Regions from separate parts of the Bacillus paramycoides genome, predicted to be linked through region 1. Evidence: a T-box and tRNA genes for the amino acid it is inferred to sense, from the RefSeq annotation. Region 1 holds a T-box; the other regions hold tRNA genes.
What was found. The T-box of region 1 lies ahead of serS (serine--tRNA ligase). A T-box ahead of a tRNA ligase gene usually reads a tRNA of that ligase, here a tRNA-Ser.
Positions count from the first base shown of each region.

Region 2: it has a tRNA-Ser gene. The T-box ahead of serS (serine--tRNA ligase) is inferred to sense a tRNA for this amino acid. The anticodon was not compared.
Region 3: it has a tRNA-Ser gene. The T-box ahead of serS (serine--tRNA ligase) is inferred to sense a tRNA for this amino acid. The anticodon was not compared.

Region 1 covers NZ_CP152427.1:16,811-24,647, reverse strand. The annotation lists gene tadA (tRNA adenosine(34) deaminase TadA) at 16-516, opposite strand; gene AAG068_RS00110 (isochorismatase family cysteine hydrolase) at 624-1,163, shown strand; gene AAG068_RS00105 (deoxynucleoside kinase) at 1,289-1,924, shown strand; gene AAG068_RS00100 (deoxynucleoside kinase) at 1,927-2,595, shown strand; gene AAG068_RS00095 (DUF3797 domain-containing protein) at 2,631-3,023, opposite strand; tRNA gene AAG068_RS00090 (tRNA-Ser) at 3,190-3,282, opposite strand; gene serS (serine--tRNA ligase) at 3,439-4,713, opposite strand; T-box leader at 4,765-4,986, opposite strand; gene pdxT (pyridoxal 5'-phosphate synthase glutaminase subunit PdxT) at 5,041-5,631, opposite strand; gene pdxS (pyridoxal 5'-phosphate synthase lyase subunit PdxS) at 5,650-6,537, opposite strand; gene dacA (D-alanyl-D-alanine carboxypeptidase DacA) at 6,699-7,837, opposite strand, start outside.
Region 2 covers NZ_CP152427.1:4,694,602-4,702,438, forward strand. The annotation lists gene glgC (glucose-1-phosphate adenylyltransferase) at 1-220, opposite strand, end outside; gene glgB (1,4-alpha-glucan branching protein GlgB) at 168-2,105, opposite strand; partial or broken gene AAG068_RS24410 (TasA family protein) at 2,576-2,698, shown strand; partial or broken gene AAG068_RS24415 (dockerin type I domain-containing protein) at 2,724-2,926, shown strand; gene AAG068_RS24420 (L-lactate dehydrogenase) at 3,100-4,044, opposite strand; partial or broken gene AAG068_RS24425 (anti sigma factor C-terminal domain-containing protein) at 4,526-4,666, opposite strand; tRNA gene AAG068_RS24430 (tRNA-Glu) at 4,804-4,875, opposite strand; tRNA gene AAG068_RS24435 (tRNA-Ser) at 4,882-4,972, opposite strand; tRNA gene AAG068_RS24440 (tRNA-Asn) at 4,980-5,054, opposite strand; tRNA gene AAG068_RS24445 (tRNA-Ile) at 5,062-5,138, opposite strand; tRNA gene AAG068_RS24450 (tRNA-Gly) at 5,149-5,219, opposite strand; tRNA gene AAG068_RS24455 (tRNA-Lys) at 5,233-5,308, opposite strand; tRNA gene AAG068_RS24460 (tRNA-Thr) at 5,319-5,394, opposite strand; tRNA gene AAG068_RS24465 (tRNA-Phe) at 5,409-5,484, opposite strand; tRNA gene AAG068_RS24470 (tRNA-Asp) at 5,497-5,572, opposite strand; tRNA gene AAG068_RS24475 (tRNA-Met) at 5,576-5,652, opposite strand; tRNA gene AAG068_RS24480 (tRNA-Ser) at 5,680-5,772, opposite strand; tRNA gene AAG068_RS24485 (tRNA-Ile) at 5,790-5,866, opposite strand; tRNA gene AAG068_RS24490 (tRNA-Met) at 5,871-5,947, opposite strand; tRNA gene AAG068_RS24495 (tRNA-Ala) at 5,968-6,040, opposite strand; tRNA gene AAG068_RS24500 (tRNA-Pro) at 6,056-6,129, opposite strand; tRNA gene AAG068_RS24505 (tRNA-Arg) at 6,140-6,213, opposite strand; tRNA gene AAG068_RS24510 (tRNA-Leu) at 6,217-6,305, opposite strand; tRNA gene AAG068_RS24515 (tRNA-Gly) at 6,322-6,396, opposite strand; tRNA gene AAG068_RS24520 (tRNA-Leu) at 6,426-6,506, opposite strand; tRNA gene AAG068_RS24525 (tRNA-His) at 6,529-6,604, opposite strand; tRNA gene AAG068_RS24530 (tRNA-Thr) at 6,614-6,689, opposite strand; tRNA gene AAG068_RS24535 (tRNA-Val) at 6,694-6,769, opposite strand; rRNA gene rrf (5S ribosomal RNA) at 6,774-6,889, opposite strand; rRNA gene AAG068_RS24545 (23S ribosomal RNA) at 6,992-7,837, opposite strand, start outside.
Region 3 covers NZ_CP152427.1:526,570-534,406, reverse strand. The annotation lists gene AAG068_RS02840 (transglycosylase domain-containing protein) at 1-394, opposite strand, end outside; gene AAG068_RS02835 (NUDIX hydrolase) at 822-1,283, opposite strand; gene AAG068_RS02830 (YebC/PmpR family DNA-binding transcriptional regulator) at 1,436-2,155, opposite strand; gene AAG068_RS02825 (DUF3884 family protein) at 2,505-2,825, shown strand; gene AAG068_RS02820 (hypothetical protein) at 2,937-3,065, opposite strand; tRNA gene AAG068_RS02815 (tRNA-Leu) at 3,163-3,244, opposite strand; tRNA gene AAG068_RS02810 (tRNA-Cys) at 3,255-3,325, opposite strand; tRNA gene AAG068_RS02805 (tRNA-Gly) at 3,340-3,414, opposite strand; tRNA gene AAG068_RS02800 (tRNA-Gln) at 3,420-3,494, opposite strand; tRNA gene AAG068_RS02795 (tRNA-His) at 3,558-3,633, opposite strand; tRNA gene AAG068_RS02790 (tRNA-Trp) at 3,653-3,726, opposite strand; tRNA gene AAG068_RS02785 (tRNA-Tyr) at 3,734-3,817, opposite strand; tRNA gene AAG068_RS02780 (tRNA-Thr) at 3,828-3,903, opposite strand; tRNA gene AAG068_RS02775 (tRNA-Phe) at 3,922-3,997, opposite strand; tRNA gene AAG068_RS02770 (tRNA-Asp) at 4,007-4,082, opposite strand; tRNA gene AAG068_RS02765 (tRNA-Met) at 4,086-4,162, opposite strand; tRNA gene AAG068_RS02760 (tRNA-Val) at 4,187-4,262, opposite strand; tRNA gene AAG068_RS02755 (tRNA-Glu) at 4,267-4,341, opposite strand; tRNA gene AAG068_RS02750 (tRNA-Ser) at 4,359-4,450, opposite strand; tRNA gene AAG068_RS02745 (tRNA-Asn) at 4,453-4,527, opposite strand; rRNA gene rrf (5S ribosomal RNA) at 4,536-4,651, opposite strand; rRNA gene AAG068_RS02735 (23S ribosomal RNA) at 4,753-7,675, opposite strand; rRNA gene AAG068_RS02730 (16S ribosomal RNA) at 7,822-7,837, opposite strand, start outside.

The sequences.
Region 1 (7,837 bases):
TAAAATGCAAATACGTTAATTCTCGTTGCTTTTCTCCAATTTCTTAATCGCTTTTCTTTTTTTACGAAGTTCTCTAAAAAAGTTTGTTAACAGCGTACCGCACTCTTCTTCTAATACACCAGCTACTACTTCACATTGATGATTAAAGCGTTCATCCGTTAAAAGATTCATCAATGTTCCTGCACATCCACCTTTCGGATCGCTTGCACCATATACAACTCGCTTCACTCTTGATAAAACAATTCCACCGGCACACATTGGACAAGGCTCTAATGTTACATATAACGTCGCATCTTCTAAACGCCATGTCCCTAATTTTTTGCACGCTTCATCAATAGCTAACAACTCAGCATGAGCTATTGATCTTTGCTCAGTTTCCCTTAAATTATGAGCAACACTAATAACTTCCCCATTTAATACTATAACTGCACCAATCGGTACTTCTTGTATTGCCTCTGCTTTTTTAGCCTCTTCGATTGCTAACTGCATAAAATAAATATCTTGATCGTGTTCCATAACATAGTCCTTTCATTACAAATAAAGTACACTTATTTCCATTTACTACACATGGGATAACTTTTATAAATTCAATCCACCCTAAGAAAAAAGAGAGGGGATTACATATGAAAAACACTGCCTTACTCATTATCGATATGATTAACGATTTTCAATTTTCACACGGGCCCATCCTAGCCAAAAAATGCGAAATTATAACAAATCCTATTTTACAATTAAAGAAAACAATGAAATCCTTCGGCTACCCCATAATTTATATTAATGACCATTATCAACTTTGGAGATCTGATATCGACCAACTAATTACTCATTGTACAAATGAGTATAGTGAAAATATCATTCATAAAATTGCTCCAAGTTCTGATGATTATATTTTCATTAAACCACATTACTCTGCTTTTTATGAAACACCTTTAAATTCTTTATTAGGCTATCTAAAAATAGAAAATCTAATATTAACAGGCATTGCCGGGAATATATGTATACTCTTTACAGCTAACGATGCTCATATGAGAAATTATACACTGTATGTACCACAGGACTGTATTGCCTCTAATCATGATCAGGATAACGTGCATGCTTTAAAAATAATGGAAGCCACATTAAAAGCAAATATAGTCCCGTCATCTCAAATAAAATTTAATTAATACATATATCTATTTTCTAACTTTTTATAGCAAATTAACCCGCTCGCTTCCCTCTTGTGCTACAATAATTCTGTTTTGTGTTTTTAGTAGCCACGGTAAATTACTGATTGAAAGGAGGAAACAGCGTGACCGGAGTACCATTTATCACGGTTGAAGGACCAATTGGTGTTGGAAAGACTTCACTTGCGAAGGAAATTTCAACTCACATGCAACTCCACTTACTGAAAGAGATTGTTGATGAAAACCCCTTTTTAGGAAAGTTCTATGAAGACATCGACGAATGGAGTTTTCAAACAGAGATGTTCTTTCTTTGTAATAGATACAAACAATTAGAAGATATTAACATAAAGTATTTGAATCAAAGGAAGCCAGTAGTAGCGGATTATCATATATTTAAAAATGTAATTTTCGCATCCCGTACATTAAAAGATTCTCAATATGACAAGTACATGCAAATCTACCGTATCCTTACGCAAGATATGCCTGTGCCAAATGTTATCGTTTATTTAACAGCTAGCCTAAAAACATTACAAAAGCGAATCGCAATGCGCGGAAGAGAATTCGAAAAAAATATGGATCCAAATTACTTACTACAGCTCACAAAAGATTACGAAACAGCAATGGAGTCTTTTAAAAAAGATCATCCAGATATCCCAGTATTGAAATTTAACGGAGACGATATGGATTTTGTAAAAAATCCTGAAGATTTAAACGTCATCCTATCTGCCCTTCAAAATACTCTCTTAAAGGAGTCGAAATAATAATGAATTTAAGGCAAAAATATGATATACCAAATGACGCAGTAATCACTATCGCTGGAACAGTAGGTGTTGGTAAATCTACTATGACAACTGCATTAGCTAACGCTTTAGGTTATCGAACATCATTTGAAAAGGTAGATTCCAACCCGTATTTGGACAAGTTCTATGCTGATTTCACGCGCTGGAGCTTCCACTTGCAAGTATACTTTTTAGCAGAACGATTTAAAGAACAAAAAAGAATTTTTGAATACGGTGGCGGTTTTGTTCAAGATCGCTCTATCTATGAAGACACTGGCATTTTCGCAAAAATGCATCATGAAAAAGGAACAATGACGGAAACTGATTATGAAACATACAAAGGTTTATTTGACGCTATGGTCATGACTCCTTACTTCCCTCATCCAGATTTACTAATTTACTTAGAAGGTTCTTTCGATGATATCGTTGATCGTATCCAAGAACGTGGACGTCCGATGGAACAGCAAACACCAATCGAGTATTGGAAAGAGATGCATGGGCGTTACGAAAACTGGATTAATAACTTTAATTCATGCCCTGTTTTACGATTAAACATTAATGAATACGATATTTTAAAAGATGGCGATTCCATTGAACCAATCATTAAAAAAATTGGCCATTTTTTAAAACAAACACGTAAACTTGTAAAATAAAAAACCCGTGCTTACGCACGGGTTTTTCTATTAAATTACTTCTTTTTTGTTGGAGCAATAATTTCACTCTCAGTTTTTCCAGCGTTAATACGCTGACGAACAGTACTCGTACTAATATCGTACGCTTCAGCAATCTCTTTAACAGTCATTTCTTTCCCGTTAATTACCGCTGTTAATACTTTACCTGTACGTTTTGGAGCTGCTTCTTTCTTTACAGCTTCTTTTTTAACCTTTTTTGGTGCCTCTACTTTTGCTGCGGTTTGCTTTACATCGCAAGTGCAACCACAAAGTTTACGGAATGTATCATCGCTAATAATGCGTGATACATTTGCACCACTGTTTAAAATTCTATTGTTCTTACAGACAGGACATTGTACATAATATAAAGTTTTTCCATCTAAAGGAAATGTTTGTATAATAAGATCCATGTTGACTCCTTTCATATCTATGAAGATAATCATCGGAATATGAGTGTGTAATAAGGACAATATATCCTTACACCATACTTTATGATTGGTTTTAAAATAAAAACTCGTTACGTGTTGGTAACGAGTTCTCCAATCTCCACTTATATGCGCTGTTGTCAATTATATCTGGAGGAGGTAGAGGGATTCGAACCCCCGCGCGACTCTCGCCGCCTGTCGGTTTTCAAGACCGATCCCTTCAGCCAGACTTGGGTATACCTCCATATTGACATCAAATATAATATCAAAAGAAAAACAGTTAGTCAACCCTACTAAAATAAATTATGAGGAAAGGAAAATTTTACTTTTCCTCTCCTACATTATAGTACTGACAACGCTCATAATTACCAATCACTCATACCGATGAATGTTTATAAATTTACTTAATAACTGTTTTTCCTCCCATATAAGGGCGAAGAACTTCTGGAATTATAATTGTACCATCTTCTTGTTGGTAGTTCTCTAAAATAGCTGCAACCGTACGTCCAATTGCAAGACCAGATCCATTTAATGTATGAACATGTTCTGGTTTGCCATTTGGCTCACGACGGAAACGGATATTTGCACGTCTCGCTTGGAAAGCCTCAAAATTACTACAAGAAGAAATTTCACGATATGTGCCATAGCTTGGAATCCATACTTCAATATCGTATTTCTTCGCTGCTGTAAATCCTAAATCGCCTGTGCACATGCTCATAACGCGATATGGCAACTCTAATAATTGTAACACGCGTTCTGCATCATTTGTTAGTTTTTCTAACTCTTCATAAGAATCTTCTGGTTTTACGAACTTTACAAGCTCTACTTTATTGAACTGATGCTGACGAATTAAGCCACGTGTATCGCGTCCAGCTGAACCTGCTTCAGAACGGAAGCAAGAGCTAAATGCAGCATATCTTATAGGCAATTGCTCTTTACTTAAGATTTCATCACGGTGCATATTCGTTACAGGTACTTCAGCTGTTGGAATTAAGAAGTAATCTTCACTTTCAATACGGAATGCATCTTCTTCAAACTTCGGAAGTTGTCCTGTTCCTGTCATGCTTGCACGGTTTACCATATACGGAGGTAATACTTCTTCATATCCGTGCTCATCAGTATGAAGGTCAAGCATAAAGCTAATTAAAGCACGCTCTAATCTTGCACCAGCACCTTTGTAGAATACGAAGCGGCTTCCTGTTACTTTCCCAGCACGCTCAAAGTCTAGAATCCCTAAATCTGTAGCAAGGTCCCAATGTGGTTTTGGTTCAAAAGCAAACTCTTTTACTTCTCCCCAAGTACGTGCTACTACATTATCATCCTCTGTTTCACCAACTGGAGCAGATTCATGAGGAATATTTGGAATAGATAACATTAATCTTTCTAGATTTTCTTCAACTGTACGAAGTTCATTATCAAGATCTTTTACTTTTTCCCCAACTTCACGCATTTCTAGAATTAAGGCTTCTGCATCTTTCTTTTCGCGCTTCAATACAGAGATTTGTTGAGATACTTCGTTACGTTTACTTTTCAGTTCCTCTGTTTGAACAAGTAGTTCTCTTCTTCTCGTATCCAACTCTTCAAAGCGACCGAAATCAGTTAAATCCTCGCCTCTATGCTGTAACTTTGCTTTTACTTCTTCAAAATTTGTACGTAGAAATTTAATATCAAGCATTATATACTCCTCCTTTTATTTTATAAAACACAAAAAACTCCCGTCCCTATATAAAGGGACGGGAGTTAACCCGCGTTGCCACCCTAGTTGAAAGCATTACCGCCTTCCTCTCAAGTAGAAATAACGGCTCTTCACCGGGAATGTTTACTAATCATACAGATATTCCACATTCCATTCCAGGATGGATTCACAAACTGTTCCTATCGATTTCCACCAACCATCGACTCTCTATAAGAAACGACATTTGTTACTACTTCCTATCAACACGCTTATTTTATAAAATTGTTACCATCAATTTACTATAATCTTATACAAGTTGCAAGTTACTTATACAACTTTTTTCATTTTCGCTTCTTTTACCATTTCTACAAAGTATGCTGTTACACGATGATCGTCTGTTAATTCCGGATGGAAAGAAGCAGCTAAAAACGGCCCTTGCCTTACCGCTACCATTCGATCGCCATGTGTAGAAAGTACCTCAACATCATCCGCTATATTTACAACATATGGGGCACGAATAAATACGCCAACAAAATCCTCTCCCACACCTTCAATAGAAAGTGCAGCTTCGAAGCTGTCTTTTTGACGTCCGAACGCATTGCGCTCAACTGTAATATCCATAGCACCAATATGCGCTTCTTCATAGCCAATAAGTGTTTTTGCAAGAAGAATCATTCCTGCACATGTACCAAACATTGGTTTACCAGACTTCGCAAATGTACGAAGTGGTTCCATGAAAGCATACTTATCAATAAGACGGCGCATTGTTGTGCTTTCACCGCCTGGTAAAATAAGACCATCAACTTCTTCAAGTTGTTCTATACGCTTTACAACAACAGCCTCGGCACCACTTGCTTCAACTGATTTTACATGCTCACGAACTGCACCTTGAAGACCTAGTACACCGATTTTCACCATTTTAAAGTTCTCCTTCAATTACCATCCACGCTCTTGCATGCGTTGTTCTGGTAATAACGTTGAAATTTCGATACCTTTCATCGCATTACCTAATCCTTTAGAAAGGCTTGCAATTAATTCATAATCTTCATAATGAGTTGTTGCTTCAACGATTGCACGTGCAAATTTCGCCGGATTCTCTGATTTGAAGATACCAGATCCAACAAATACACCATCCGCACCCAATTGCATCATTAACGCTGCATCTGCTGGTGTTGCTACACCACCTGCTGCAAAGTTTACAACCGGTAAGCGACCAAGGCGTTTAATCTCAAGTAATACTTCATAAGGAGCACCAGTATTTTTTGCATATGTCATTAACTCATCTTCACGTAGACTTGCAACTTGACGGATTTCTGCATTGACTTGGCGCATATGACGCACTGCCTCTACAATGTTTCCTGTTCCTGGTTCGCCTTTTGTACGAAGCATAGATGCACCTTCTGCAATACGACGTGCAGCTTCTCCGATATCACGGCAACCACATACAAACGGAACTGTGTAATCACGTTTATTTAAATGGTATACTTCATCGGCAGGAGTTAGTACTTCACTCTCATCGATATAGTCTACCCCTAATGATTCTAATACACGTGCTTCTACAAGGTGACCGATACGGCATTTTGCCATAACCGGAATTGACACAGCACCCATAACTTCTTCAACGATTGTTGGGTCTGCCATACGAGAAACGCCACCTGCTGCACGAATATCTGCTGGTACGCGCTCTAATGCCATAACAGCAACTGCGCCTGCCTCTTCTGCAATTTTTGCTTGTTCAGCGTTAATTACGTCCATAATAACGCCGCCTTTTTGCATTTCTGCCATTCCACGTTTTACACGTTCTGTCCCTGTTACATTTGTCATGTTACAAAAACCCCCCTAGGTGAATTGCTTTTCCCCGTTAAAGGCGAAAATTAAGAATACTCTTACATTCTACCACTAACTATCAGATGCTTGTCTACTACTTTTTCATAAAGTCGGTATGAAAAATAGGAATAAGAAAAAGCCCCTACAATGAGGAGCTTTTAAAACCAACCTTTTACTGTATCAACAGCACTATTCCATATACCACTAAAGAAAGAACCAATTCCACGCATAGAACGAGTAAACCAATTCGCTTCTTCTACTGCAGATGTTGTTACAAGGTCTATTTGTAATGACTTACCAGATAAAAATCCAGGATCATTCGCATCTTTTGGTGTGATTACCATTTGGCCAAGTGCAGCTCCTTTTTTAATAGGTGCTTCTTGTCCTTTACTTGCTTCTTTTAATTCTGTTTTATAAACATCTTTACTTCCTTTTGGCACTGGAAGCGAAACAGCTCGTTTTGTTTGAACTGCTACATCTTTATCTTTAGCATTTTCTACTCGAACCGTTTCTTGTCCTTTTACTGAAGAACCTTTTTTATACATTTGCTTCATTTCAAAGTTAGCAAATCCATAATCATATAGCTTCTTTGTTTCATCAAAACGTGCTGTATGAGAACTTGTTTTAATAACTACAGAAATAAAGCGCATACCGTTTCTTTCAACCGTACCGGTGAAGCAATCTCCTGCTTCTGGAGTTGAGCCTGTTTTCAGGCCATCTACGCCATCATATTCTTTAACTAAGCCCTTTAACATCCAGTTCCAGTTCGACATTGCAAACTTCTCTTTTTCTGGACGAAATTCTTTTTTCGGGATTTTTGCTGTATCTAACACTTTTGGATAATCTTTAATTAAATGTTGTGCTAAAGTCGCAACATCCTTTGCAGACATTTTATTTTCTTCATCCGCTGTTGTTCCTTCAGGATGCATTCCCTTTAAATCTTTATTCGTTAAACCTGTAGAATTGACAAATTTATAATTTTTCAATCCTAGTTCTTTCGATTTATCATTCATCATTTTTACGAAGTCTACTTCTTTACCTGCAATTGCTTCTGCTAATGCAATTGTTGCACCATTCGCAGAAAAGATTGCCATTGCCTCGTATAGCTCTTTCACTGTATAAGAGCCGCCATTTTCTAATGCAACATTTGATAATGAAGCATCTTGTGAAACTTTATACGCATATTCAGAAACCTTAATTTTTTGATCCCACTTAAGTTTTCCTTTATCCACCGCTTCATGAACTAAATATTCACTCATCATTTTTGTCATACTAGCAATTGATAATAATTCGTCTG
Region 2 (7,837 bases), 610 kb from region 1:
CGATTCCGATATAATTATGAAGTTCAAGTGGTTGATATTGCGTTAAAATCCCAACCGTTTCAATACCAGAATTCGCACAGTTACTTAGCGTAAAATCGATAATGCGATATTTACCACCAAATGGAACAGCTGGCTTGGCTAAATTTTTTGTTAATGCACTTAATCGACTACCTTTTCCCCCTGCTAGTAACATTGCTACGCACTTTTGTTTTTGAGCCATCTTGTTTTTTGCTCCCCTTTCTCGTCTTCACTGGTCGTAATATGGATACGCCAAATGGTGGAATTGTAATTTCTACATGTGCTGCTTGATTATGAAACGGTTCTTGAATCGCCTTCAGACGTTTCTTATTTACTTGCCCTGATCCGCCATATTGCTCAGCATCACTATTTAAAATCTCGTTATAATACTCAAAATCTGGTACACCTACTTTATAGTTTTCATATGTAGCTTTCGTAAAATTACATACGACAACTAACGCATCTTCTTGTTTATCCCCTTGACGAATAAATGAGAAAATACTTTGCTCATGATTATTAGCATCTATCCACTGAAATCCTTCCGGTGAATGATCAAGTTGCCAAAGTGGTTTGGAGCGCTTATACAATGCTATGAGCTCTTTAAAGTAATCATGCATATAACGATGCATTTCAAAATCATGTAAATTCCAATCTAAATCTTCAAGGTCTTTCCACTCATCGAACTGCCCAAATTCTCCTCCCATGAAAAGTAATTTCTTTCCTGGGTGAGTAAAGAAATATCCATATAATAAACGAAGTTGAGCAAACTTATCCCAGTACTCTCCTGGCATTTTATTTAATAACGACTTTTTCCCATGAACGACTTCATCATGAGAAAGCGGTAATATGAAGTTTTCAGAGTAAGCGTATATTAAAGAAAACGTCATTTTTTCATGAATATACTTCCTGTACTCAGGCGCACACTCCATATACTTCAGTACATCATTCATCCAGCCCATATTCCATTTGTAATTGAATCCAAGCCCACCTTCATACGTTGGAGCTGTTACAAGTGGCCAAGCTGTTGAATCTTCTGCTGTCATAAGAAAATCTTTATCTTCTGCGAACACCGCTTCATTTAACTCTCGTAAAAATGAAACAGCGTGCTCATTACTTTGCTCCTGTCCTTCTTTATTCCAGTACAGCATATTTGCAACTGCATCCACCCTGAAACCATCAATATGGAAATATCTCATCCAAAATAACGCATTTGAAATTAAGAAATTACGTACTTCTCTCTTTCCTAAGTCAAAATTGACAGTTCCCCATACTGGATTTTCTTGCACATCTTTATCTTTATATTCATAAGTCGGTGTCCCATCAAAAAAATATAAACCGTGAGCATCTTTACAAAAATGCCCCGGCACCCAATCTAAAATGACACCGATTCCATATTTATGACATTCATCGACAAAATACATCAAATCATGTGGCGTGCCGAATCTACTCGTTGCTGCATAATATCCCGTCCCTTGGTATCCCCAAGAACGATCATATGGATGCTCAACAAGCGGCATAATTTCAATATGTGTAAATTGATGTTCCACCACATAAGGAATGAGTTCTTCTGCCATTTCCCTGTAAGAGTACAGTGCTCCGTCTTCTTTCTTTTTCCAAGAACCGAAATGTAATTCATAAACTGTCATCGCTTCTTTATAAACTGATTTTTTCTTTTTCTTACGACTCCAGTTTTTATCATTCCATTCGTATCCCTTTATATCAAAAACTACAGATGCCGTATTCGGTCTTACTTCTGCATACACAGCATACGGATCTGCCTTAAAAATGACGTCACCAGCCATCGTTTCAATCGCATATTTATATATTTCCCTTTCTTCAATATGCGGTATAAACAAGGACCAGATTCCTTCTTCTGTCACTTGTAGCATCTTATGTTGCTCATAATCCCATTCATTAAAATCTCCAACAACACTCATTGCTTTCGCATGAGGAGCCCATACTGTAAATCGTACACCTCGCATCTCATCTTCCGTCACAACATGTGCGCCAAAGATGTTATAACTTTCATAGTACTTTTCTGTATGAAACTCATCTCGTTTCACTTCTTCACAATTTATTACACTCAATATGCTCACCTCACTAAGATGACAGAATTTTTTATACTTTACCAATTCTGCGAAAAACTGAAATATCCTTGTTAATTTATAAAAAATATACGTTTTTTTCTTAAAAATGTTGGTTTTTTTTCACATTTCCATATAAAATATCGAATTTTGACGAATATTCATTGAAAGCGCTTCGTTTTTTATTAGTCCTTCACCTTACTATTTATTTCTCAACCTCTATTTTATTAGCTTTATCCTCTTTTTCACGTTATTTTCCACTTGAAATCATAGAAAAATAATCTGTCATAAAAAATGTTTCTCAATATTTTTTGTCATAATTTTATTGAAATACGAAATTCATAAGTAGACATTTTTGTTCTCAATAAAGAATATTAAATTTTCGTAAATATAACTTATACTAAAATACTGTGTTTACTCTATCTATATCCAAAACGAAAATTCGATAAAAAATTAAATTAAGGTGGGTTCTTATGCCAGTAAAACAAAAATTAGAAATGGGAGTTGGCACGGCAACGCTCAGCTTATCACTTACATTCGGTGGTTTATTCGCTTATTTCAGTGATTCCGAAACATCGAGTAACTCATTTCAAGCTGTCTAACAACAAAATTAGATACTGAAAGCTACTTGGTCAATATTATTATGCAAGACCTGACGAAAACTTGCAGGTGATGTAAATGGTGATAAAGATATTCGCTTCGTTGAAAAGAACTTCTTGAAAAAAGGTCCGGATGCATCTAAATCACAAACACCTGTTGAAAAATCTAAAGGCGGTACACTGGCAGATATTTTAACGAAATTAGGATTAACGCCTAAAAAATAATAATAAAGAGCACTCTACTTTACGTAGAGTGCTCTTTTCTATAAACGACCCTGATCCAGCAAAAGGGGTATATTGGGGATATACAAGGGAAACCGGAAAAGGAATTTATATTAAATTATATATAAATCCAGAAGTAAGAAGTAGGTCCCCACTTCTGGATTATTTAGCAATTATTATAGTACTGGTGCCATTGTTTCTTTTAATACTTTTACAGAATGAGCGAATTTCACTTTTTCTTCTTCATTTAGCTCAAGTTCTACGATTTCACGTACACCTTCGCGGTTAATAACAGCTGGAACACCTACGTAAGCATCTTTCTCACCGTATTGACCTTCAAGGTATGCAGATACAGTTAATACGCTGTTCTCGTTGTTTAAGATTGCTTTAGTTACACGAAGTAGTGACATACCGATTCCGTAGTACGTTGCACCTTTACGTTCGATGATATGGTAAGCTGCATCACGTACATTTTCGAAGATTTTATCTAAGTCTTCTTGTTTGTACTGTTCGTTGTTAGCTAAAATTGTTTCTAGTTTTTGTACACCGATAGTAGCGTGGCTCCATACTGGAAGTTCAGTATCACCGTGCTCACCAACAATATAAGCATGAACATTACGTGGATCTACATCTAAGTAGTCACCTAACATGTAACGGAAACGAGCAGAGTCTAAAGTAGTACCAGAACCAATTACGCGCTCTTTTGGTAGACCAGATTCTTTCCAAGTTACGTAAGTTAAAATATCAACTGGGTTAGTTGCGATTAAGAAGATTCCATCGAATCCGCTATCCATAATGCCGCGAACGATTTGTTTAAAGATCTTTGTATTTTTCTCAACTAAGTCTAAACGAGTTTCACCTGGCTTTTGTGGTAATCCAGCAGTGATAACAACTAAATCTGCATCTTTACAATCTGCATAGCTACCGCTCCAAACTTTTGTTGGTGATGGAGAGAATGGTACCGCATGGCTTAAGTCCATTGCTTCCCCTTCTGCTTTTGCTTCATTAACATCTACTAATACGAATTCTTCAGCTACACCTTGGTTAATCATTGAGTAAGCGTAACTACAACCTACAGCTCCTGTTCCTACTAATACTACACGATTGATACCTTTTTTCATGGTAATTTCCCCTCTCTATTGTTCACATATATTTTTTTATGATTGTTTAAGTAATTAATTAAAATACTAATTTAATGTTGTTTAACTTCTTTACATTCATATTGTAGCACGTATTATTGTGAATTTCTTCACAAATTATGACCTATTTGTGAACTTTTTCACATAGAGTGTAAAGTTATTAAATCAAGTATGAAATCAATCTCAATGGAGGCGTTTTCTTCAGATTGTGAAAGGGTTTTTCTTATGTTTTTGTCGGTAAGTGAAATTATATCGACGATTATTTAAATATATCAACAATTTTGGGAATATATCGACCGTAACTCAAATTATATCGTCGATTCGACAAGGAATATCGACTTACCGACAAAACCCGACAATAATGACAACATAAAGTGAACCTATAATCAGTGGGAATTTTACTGCCCGTTAATGTCGGATAAAAAAGCTGCCTCCAATAGATCACCTATTAGAGGCAGCTTCTTTATTTATTTTCCGCAGTAGCACCTAATACAGCAGCTTTTACATAATGTTGACTGTTTAATTTTTGTAAATCCTCGGCACTTCCCGTTACCACTATTTCAATAACTTTTACATCTTGCTCACTTGGTTTTGCTTTCTTTCCTTACTCTCTCCTTTCTATTAGTTAGACGATCTAAATAGAAAAAAGTATACAAGAAATCTATAAAAAAAAGCAGACTATTCAAAGTCCACTTTTACACAACAAAAAAGAGATAGCAGATTATGCTATCTCTTTTAGTATGACCCGTACGGGATTCGAACCCGTGTTACCGCCGTGAAAGGGCGGTGTCTTAACCACTTGACCAACGGGCCAATTACTGGCAGAGAAGAAGGGATTCGAACCCTCGCACCGCGTTCGCGATCTACTCCCTTAGCAGGGGAGCCCCTTGAGCCACTTGGGTACTTCTCTATAAATATGGCTCCGCAGGTAGGACTCGAACCTACGACCGATCGGTTAACAGCCGATAGCTCTACCACTGAGCTACTGCGGAACAATTATGGTGGGCCTAAATGGACTCGAACCATCGACCTCACGCTTATCAGGCGTGCGCTCTAACCAGCTGAGCTATAGGCCCATAATTGAAAAGCGGGTGAAGAGAATCGAACTCTCGACCAGAGCTTGGAAGGCTCTTGTTTTACCACTAAACTACACCCGCATTAAATTGTAAATGGTGAGCCATGAAGGACTCGAACCTTCGACCCTCTGATTAAAAGTCAGATGCTCTACCAACTGAGCTAATGGCTCATTTTGAAAGTGGTGCCGACTAGAGGACTTGAACCCCCAACCTACTGATTACAAGTCAGTTGCTCTACCAATTGAGCTAAGTCGGCTTGCGACTTCAAAATGGTGGCTCGGGACGGAATCGAACCGCCGACACGAGGATTTTCAGTCCTCTGCTCTACCGACTGAGCTACCGAGCCTTTATGTAAAAATGGCGGTCCCGACCGGGGTCGAACCGGCGATCTCCTGCGTGACAGGCAGGCATGTTAACCACTACACCACGGGACCATTTGGTTGCGGGGACAGGATTTGAACCTGCGACCTTCGGGTTATGAGCCCGACGAGCTACCGTGCTGCTCCACCCCGCGATGATAAAATATTTACTTTAGAAAAAATGGAGGAGGTAGAGGGATTCGAACCCCCGCGCGACTCTCGCCGCCTGTCGGTTTTCAAGACCGATCCCTTCAGCCGAACTTGGGTATACCTCCGAGATATAAACCTTCAATGGTGGACCTTGTAGGACTCGAACCTACGACCGGACGGTTATGAGCCGTCTGCTCTAACCAGCTGAGCTAAAGGTCCTTTATGGTAGCGGCGGAGGGGATCGAACCCCCGACCTCACGGGTATGAACCGTACGCTCTAGCCAGCTGAGCTACACCGCCATAAGTGATATTGAAATAAGTGGAGCCTAGCGGGATCGAACCGCTGACCTCCTGCGTGCAAGGCAGGCGCTCTCCCAGCTGAGCTAAGGCCCCATGTTTTTGGGAATATCGGGAAGACAGGATTTGAACCTGCGACCCCCTGGTCCCAAACCAGGTGCTCTACCAAGCTGAGCCACTTCCCGTTAATAAAAGCGCGCCCGAGAGGAGTCGAACCCCTAACCTCTTGATCCGTAGTCAAACGCTCTATCCAATTGAGCTACGGGCGCATATGGTGCCGAGGGCGGGGGTCGAACCCGCACGGTGGTCACCCACCGCAGGATTTTAAGTCCTGTGCGTCTGCCTGTTCCGCCACCCCGGCATGTCATATTGAAAATTGGAGCGGAAGACGGGATTCGAACCCGCGACCCCAACCTTGGCAAGGTTGTATTCTACCACTGAACTACTTCCGCAAGACATGTATGAGTTATTTAATTAAAAGTGCGGGTGAAGGGAGTCGAACCCCCACGCCAAAGGCGCCAGATCCTAAGTCTGGTGCGTCTGCCAATTCCGCCACACCCGCATATTAATTTATTTAAGAAAAATGGGGCGACTGATGGGAATCGAACCCACGAATGCCGGAGCCACAATCCGGTGCGTTAACCACTTCGCCACAACCGCCATGATTTCTGGTGCCGACTAGAGGACTTGAACCCCCAACCTACTGATTACAAGTCAGTTGCTCTACCAATTGAGCTAAGTCGGCTAAATGGTGGAGGATGACGGGATCGAACCGCCGACCCCCTGCTTGTAAGGCAGGTGCTCTCCCAGCTGAGCTAATCCTCCATTTGCCTGGCAACGTCCTACTCTCACAGGGACAAGGTCCCAACTACCATCGGCGCTAGAGAGCTTAACTTCCGTGTTCGGTATGGGAACGGGTGTGACCTCTCTGCCATCATTACCAGACTGTATTCATTTAAGACAAGAATTATTTTAACTCATTTAACTTTGAAAGTCAACAAGTTTTTTATATTCTTTCAAAACTAGATAACATTTGCTACATATTATATGGTTAAGTCCTCGATCTATTAGTATTCGTCAGCTCCACATGTCACCATGCTTCCACCTCGAACCTATCAACCTGATCATCTTTCAGGGATCTTACTAGCTTACGCTATGGGAAATCTCATCTTGAGGGGGGCTTCATGCTTAGATGCTTTCAGCACTTATCCCTTCCGCACATAGCTACCCAGCTATGCCCTTGGCAGAACAACTGGTACACCAGCGGTGCGTCCATCCCGGTCCTCTCGTACTAAGGACAGCTCCTCTCAAATTTCCTACGCCCACGACGGATAGGGACCGAACTGTCTCACGACGTTCTGAACCCAGCTCGCGTACCGCTTTAATGGGCGAACAGCCCAACCCTTGGGACCGACTACAGCCCCAGGATGCGATGAGCCGACATCGAGGTGCCAAACCTCCCCGTCGATGTGGACTCTTGGGGGAGATAAGCCTGTTATCCCCGGGGTAGCTTTTATCCGTTGAGCGATGGCCCTTCCATGCGGAACCACCGGATCACTAAGCCCGACTTTCGTCCCTGCTCGACTTGTAGGTCTCGCAGTCAAGCTCCCTTATGCCTTTGCACTCTACGAATGATTTCCAACCATTCTGAGGGAACCTTTGGGCGCCTCCGTTACACTTTAGGAGGCGACCGCCCCAGTCAAACTGCCCACCTGACACTGTCTCCCGGGTCGATAAGACCCGTAGGTTAGAATTTCAATACAGTCAGGGCGGTATCCCACCAGCGCCTCCACCGAAGCTAGCGCTCCGGTTTCAAAGGCTCCCGCCTATCCTGTACAAACTGTACCAAAATTCAATATCAGGCTACAGTAAAGCTCCACGGGGTCTTTCCGT
Region 3 (7,837 bases), 510 kb from region 1:
TCTCTTTCCACTTACGAGAAAATGTACGTTCATTCGTTAAAAAAGCATTTTTGGATAACTGTTGTGTAATTGTACTTCCACCCTGCACAACACCACCAGCTTTTATATTTTCAACAGACGCTCTGACAATCGCTATATAATCTAAACCGTTATGATGATAAAACCTTTTATCTTCTGTCGCAATAAATGCATGTGTTAATGATTCTGGCACCTCTAACTTAGCCGGTACATGTAATTTACTAATATCACTTTGCTCGATCATCACATTTCCAACGAATAATAACGTACAACTTAACAATAATAATAATATAATGGCTTTATAAAAGAATTTAGTCATTGGATTTAATGCAACTTTTTGATGATAGTTCACCCTAGATAATACTCGTTCTTTCATCTTGAACACCTCTTTTCCACACAGCGTATAACTCTTACTTTAAGAATACCTTGTTGTAAAAAAACATCCCATCGATTTCTCTTACACGTACCTTACATCATTGTAAGGTATAAAAAAGTATTGTATCACAGTCTTTTTTTATCTACTATTCATCTGAAATATTGAATATAGATTATGCTAAACCAATAACAGAGTATACCTTAAGCTTATACTTCCCTATTAAAACATCCTATTTTCATTATATCATCTACAAATATATATATTTGTAAGTATCTAGCAATCTAAATGTATACAATATATCATACATTATACAGAACAAACGTTCTCAAAATCAATACTAGCCCTATTATTATTTTGACCTTTTTCTTAAACAGTATACAAAAAAGAGTAGTGATTTGATTGTATCTCAAACCAGCTACTCTTTTCTTTATAATCTACCTATTAAATGATATGGCTGCACTTCCCACGTTTCGTACGGAATACAATGTATTGCTCTCATCGCATCAAGCGTTCTGGATTTCATATGAGGACGCGTTATGTACTCATCTATGTTCTCTTCATTTAAAGCAACAAATTTAGCCTCTTGTATTTCTTCAGGCTGAATGTGTATTTCACCGCTCACGTATGCGACTTTAAAAACAACAGCTAGAATGTGCATGGAAGCATTATAATAAACTCCTGTAATACCGATAGGCTTCACCGTTAATCCTGTTTCCTCTTTTATTTCCCTACAAACAGCTTGATCGAGCGCTTCTCCTTCTTCTACCTGTCCTCCTGGCAACTCCCACGTATCCGATCGCCAATGTACTTTAGCTAATAACACTTCGTCTTTTTCATTTGTTAAATAACCTGCTACAGCAACGATATGCTTTGGTGTTTTATGTTCCATATTAAGCCTCCTAGCAATAATGAATATTTCACATATCCGTATAAGCATATTCCCTGTCTACAACAAAATACCTTTACTCATTCATCCCCTTAATTAAATTCATAAAAAAGAAGCCCCTATCCGTTAAACGAAAGGGGCTTCTATCTATCGTATTATTCTCCTAAGTCTACGTTGTGGTAAACTTGTTGCACATCTTCTAGATCTTCTAACGCATCAACCATTTTTTCAAATTGCACTTGTGCATCTTCAGGAAGTGTTACATCACTTTGTGCAAGCATTGTTAATTCAGCAACTGTGAATTCTTCAACACCAGCATCTTTAAGTGCAGATTGTACTGCATGGAATTGATCAGGCTCAGCATACACGATAACAGCATCTTCTTCTTCAAGAATATCACGTGCATCCACATCTGCTTCCATTAAAATTTCAAGCACTTCATCTGATGTTTTCCCTTCAAGACCGATAACAGCTGTCGCATCAAACATGTAAGCTACAGAACCGTTTACACCCATGTTACCACTGTTTTTGCTAAATGCAGCTCGTACATCTGCTGCAGTACGGTTTACGTTATTCGTAAGTGTATCTACAATTACCATAGATCCATTTGGTCCGAATCCTTCATAACGAAGCTCATCATAATTTTCTTCTGAACCGCCTTTTGCTTTTTCAACTGCACGATCGATAATTGTTCTTGGAACATTATATGTTTTCGCACGTTCCAATACAACTCTAAGCGCTTGGTTTGATTCTGGATCTGGCTCGCCTTGTTTTGCCGCCACATAAATTTCACGTCCAAATTTCGCGTATATACGGCTAGTATTTGCATCTTTTGATGCTTTTTTATCCTTAATATTATTCCATTTACGACCCATACTTTCCACTCTCTTTCCCGTTTTAAATCTACATAAAAATATTAATATGAAATATAATGTGTATTCAACACATTTTTAAAAGAAATATAAAAAGTTCATCTTTAATTCATATTACAGACATAATATAAATCACTATCATTTTGTTCTTTCGACAAGTTATATTATACATGAATTCCTACGTTTATTACGAATTTTAGAAGCACATAGTATAATTTAACAAAAAAACTCTAACTTTTCTGTTAGAGTTTTTTATATCGCCGATACCTATTTCCATAATATCACTATAATTACTTTCTATTGTTGTATAATTAAAATAAGAAAAAATTTAAAGGGGAAATGGGGGAGAATTATGACACATTCAAACGAAAAAAACACACATGCTCTTAAAGGAATAGGAGAAAAGCTAAACCCAACTATCTATCAAGTGAGATTGATGAAATTAGATGAACCAATTCGATTTGAGTCGTTTCCTGAATTAAAGGAATTAGGAGACTGGTTGAGCACTTCAACGCAAATGTGGGCGTGCCACTCAACTATGTACAAGTACAACAGAGCAGAGTTTGAAAAGAGGTTTTTAGAAATTACAAACTTAACCGTTGATAATGTACTAATATCTACTGGTGGTGTCGGATTTAACTTCATGTCACCGGGGTGGAGAAATTCTCTCTAGAGTGCTCAAAAAGAATATTGTATATCCAATATTCCGATGGCATTTTATAGAATAATGGAATGAACAGGATAAAAATGAATATTCGTTTTTATCCTGTTCATTTTTCGTAGTTTACTCCAACTGTATCGCATGGGCTTTCATAGAGAAAAAATTTAATGCTTCTTCATCAATGGTTACATACGGCGATTTCTTTGCCAATTTTAATTCTGCTTCTAGTAATAATGTTCTACGTTTACCCACCGCACACGACCTTTTTAGTGCTTATTTTACCGTCTAATGAAAACATAAAAAAGCTCTATACAATTAGTATAGAGCTTTTTTATTACGCCGTTCGTGATACCGATGGTCGGGGTCGAACCGACACTCCCGAAGGAACACGATTTTGAGTCGTGCGCGTCTGCCAATTCCGCCACATCGGCACAAAAGAAAAGGCGGCAACCGGATTTGAACCGGTGATAAAGGTTTTGCAGACCTCTGCCTTACCACTTGGCTATGCCGCCATATAAAATTTTACTGGAGCGGAAGACGGGATTCGAACCCGCGACCCCAACCTTGGCAAGGTTGTATTCTACCACTGAACTACTTCCGCAAAAATGGCTGGGCTAGCTGGATTCGAACCAGCGCATGACGGAGTCAAAGTCCGTTGCCTTACCGCTTGGCTATAGCCCATCGAATTCCTACTTAATTATATGTAAGTATCCATTAGATTATTTGTAATTTTTAAAATAAAAATGGGGCGACTGATGGGAATCGAACCCACGAATGCCGGAGCCACAATCCGGTGCGTTAACCACTTCGCCACAACCGCCATGTTGTGTAAATATATTTGGCAGGGGCAGTAGGAATCGAACCCACACTGGAGGTTTTGGAGACCTCAGTTCTACCTTTAAACTATGCCCCTATGCAAATGGTGGAGGGGGGCAGATTCGAACTGCCGAACCCGAAGGAGCGGATTTACAGTCCGCCGCGTTTAGCCACTTCGCTACCCCTCCGAAACTTACATGGTGCCGGCTAGAGGACTTGAACCCCCAACCTACTGATTACAAGTCAGTTGCTCTACCAATTGAGCTAAGCCGGCGTATATGATTAAGATAAATGGTGGCTCGGGACGGAATCGAACCGCCGACACGAGGATTTTCAGTCCTCTGCTCTACCGACTGAGCTACCGAGCCTTATTAAAATGGCGGTCCCGACCGGGGTCGAACCGGCGATCTCCTGCGTGACAGGCAGGCATGTTAACCACTACACCACGGGACCATTTGGTTGCGGGGACAGGATTTGAACCTGCGACCTTCGGGTTATGAGCCCGACGAGCTACCGTGCTGCTCCACCCCGCGATAATACTATTCATATAATTTATATGGTGGAGGATGACGGGATCGAACCGCCGACCCCCTGCTTGTAAGGCAGGTGCTCTCCCAGCTGAGCTAATCCTCCAAAGTGGTGACCCGTACGGGATTCGAACCCGTGTTACCGCCGTGAAAGGGCGGTGTCTTAACCACTTGACCAACGGGCCAAATATTATAAATCCTATGGCGGAGAGCAAGGGATTCGAACCCTTGATACGCTTATGACGTATACACGATTTCCAATCGTGCTCCTTCGGCCAACTCGGACAGCTCTCCAATGGCTCCGCAGGTAGGAATCGAACCTACGACCGATCGGTTAACAGCCGATAGCTCTACCGCTGAGCTACTGCGGAATAATATTGCCTGGCAACGTCCTACTCTCACAGGGACAAGGTCCCAACTACCATCGGCGCTAGAGAGCTTAACTTCCGTGTTCGGTATGGGAACGGGTGTGACCTCTCTGCCATCATTACCAGACATTATTCTTTTGAGACAATCATTATTATAACTTATTTTCTTTAAAAGTCAACAAGTTTTTTTATGTTCTCTCAAAACTAGATAACATTGCTTCATATTATATGGTTAAGTCCTCGATCTATTAGTATTCGTCAGCTCCACATGTCACCATGCTTCCACCTCGAACCTATCAACCTGATCATCTTTCAGGGATCTTACTAGCTTACGCTATGGGAAATCTCATCTTGAGGGGGGCTTCATGCTTAGATGCTTTCAGCACTTATCCCTTCCGCACATAGCTACCCAGCTATGCCCTTGGCAGAACAACTGGTACACCAGCGGTGCGTCCATCCCGGTCCTCTCGTACTAAGGACAGCTCCTCTCAAATTTCCTACGCCCACGACGGATAGGGACCGAACTGTCTCACGACGTTCTGAACCCAGCTCGCGTACCGCTTTAATGGGCGAACAGCCCAACCCTTGGGACCGACTACAGCCCCAGGATGCGATGAGCCGACATCGAGGTGCCAAACCTCCCCGTCGATGTGGACTCTTGGGGGAGATAAGCCTGTTATCCCCGGGGTAGCTTTTATCCGTTGAGCGATGGCCCTTCCATGCGGAACCACCGGATCACTAAGCCCGACTTTCGTCCCTGCTCGACTTGTAGGTCTCGCAGTCAAGCTCCCTTATGCCTTTGCACTCTACGAATGATTTCCAACCATTCTGAGGGAACCTTTGGGCGCCTCCGTTACACTTTAGGAGGCGACCGCCCCAGTCAAACTGCCCACCTGACACTGTCTCCCGGGTCGATAAGACCCGTAGGTTAGAATTTCAATACAGTCAGGGCGGTATCCCACCAGCGCCTCCACCGAAGCTAGCGCTCCGGTTTCAAAGGCTCCCGCCTATCCTGTACAAACTGTACCAAAATTCAATATCAGGCTACAGTAAAGCTCCACGGGGTCTTTCCGTCCTGTCGCGGGTAACCTGCATCTTCACAGGTACTATAATTTCACCGAGTCTCTGGTTGAGACAGTGCCCAAATCGTTACACCTTTCGTGCGGGTCGGAACTTACCCGACAAGGAATTTCGCTACCTTAGGACCGTTATAGTTACGGCCGCCGTTTACTGGGGCTTCAGTTCAGAGCTTCGCTTACGCTAACCCCTCTCCTTAACCTTCCAGCACCGGGCAGGTGTCACCCCCTATACTTCGCCTTACGGCTTCGCAGAGAGCTGTGTTTTTGCTAAACAGTCGCTTGGGCCTATTCACTGCGGCTTTCCGTTAAGAAAGCACCCCTTCTCCCGAAGTTACGGGGTCATTTTGCCGAGTTCCTTAACCAGAGTTCTCTCGCACACCTTAGGATTCTCTCCTCGCCTACCTGTGTCGGTTTGCGGTACAGGCACCTTTTATCTCGCTAGAAGCTTTTCTTGGCAGCGGGGAATCAAAGACTTCGCTCCATAAGGAGCTTCCCCATCACAGCTCAGCCTTCACGATAAGCGGATTTGCCTACTTATCAGCCTAACTGCTTGGACGTGCACAACCAATCGCACGCTTCTTCTATCCTTCTGCGTCCCTCCATTGCTCAAACGATAAAGAGGTGGTACAGGAATATCAACCTGTTGTCCATCGCCTACGCCTGTCGGCCTCGGCTTAGGTCCTGACTAACCCTGAGCGGACGAGCCTTCCTCAGGAAACCTTAGGCATTCGGTGGACGGGATTCTCACCCGTCTTTCGCTACTCATACCGGCATTCTCACTTCTAAGCACTCCACCAGTCCTTACGGTCTGACTTCACTGTCCTTAGAACGCTCCCCTACCACTGATACCATTCGGTATCAATCCGCAGCTTCGGTGGTGTATTTAGCCCCGGTACATTTTCGGCGCAGAGTCACTCGACTAGTGAGCTATTACGCACTCTTTAAATGGTGGCTGCTTCTAAGCCAACATCCTAGTTGTCTAAGCAACTCCACATCCTTTTCCACTTAATACACACTTTGGGACCTTAGCTGGCGGTCTGGGCTGTTTCCCTTTTGACTACGGATCTTATCACTCGCAGTCTGACTCCTAAGGATAAGTCATTGGCATTCGGAGTTTGACTGAATTCGGTAATCCGATGAGGACCCCTAGTCCAATCAGTGCTCTACCTCCAAGACTCTTACACTTAAGGCTAGCCCTAAAGCTATTTCGGGGAGAACCAGCTATCTCCAGGTTCGATTGGAATTTCTCCGCTACCCACACCTCATCCCCGCACTTTTCAACGTGCGTGGGTTCGGGCCTCCATTCAGTGTTACCTGAACTTCACCCTGGACATGGGTAGATCACCTGGTTTCGGGTCTACGACCACGTACTAAACGCCCTATTCAGACTCGCTTTCGCTGCGGCTCCGCCTCTTCAGCTTAACCTCGCACGGGATCGTAACTCGCCGGTTCATTCTACAAAAGGCACGCCATCACCCGTTAACGGGCTCTGACTATTTGTAGGCACACGGTTTCAGGATCTCTTTCACTCCCCTTCCGGGGTGCTTTTCACCTTTCCCTCACGGTACTGGTTCACTATCGATCACTAGGGAGTATTTAGCCTTGGGAGATGGTCCTCCCAGATTCCGACGGAATTTCACGTGTTCCGCCGTACTCAGGATACATTCAAGAGAGAACGAAGTTTCGACTACGGGGTTGTTACCCTCTACGACGGACCTTTCCAGGTCGCTTCGTCTACCTCGTTCCTTTGTAACTCCGTATAGAATGTCCTACAACCCCAAGAGGCAAGCCTCTTGGTTTGGGCTATGTTCCGTTTCGCTCGCCGCTACTCAGGAAATCGCATTTGCTTTCTCTTCCTCCAGGTACTTAGATGTTTCAGTTCCCTGGGTCTGTCTTCCTTACCCTATGTATTCAGGTAAGGATACCATACCATTACGTATGGTGGGTTTCCCCATTCGGAAATCTTCGGATCAAAGCTTACTTACAGCTCCCCGAAGCATATCGGCGTTAGTCCCGTCCTTCATCGACTCCTAGTGTCAAGGCATCCACCGTGCGCCCTTTCTAACTTAACCAAACTAAAAATTAAAAAATATGAGCTACACTGTTATCTAGTTTTCAAAGAACATACATTTATACATGAGAGATAGTTCTCTCAAAACTGAACAAAACGAAACACGGAAACTTATATTGATGAACAGCGTTCATCAATTCTCCATAGAAAGGAGGTGATCCAG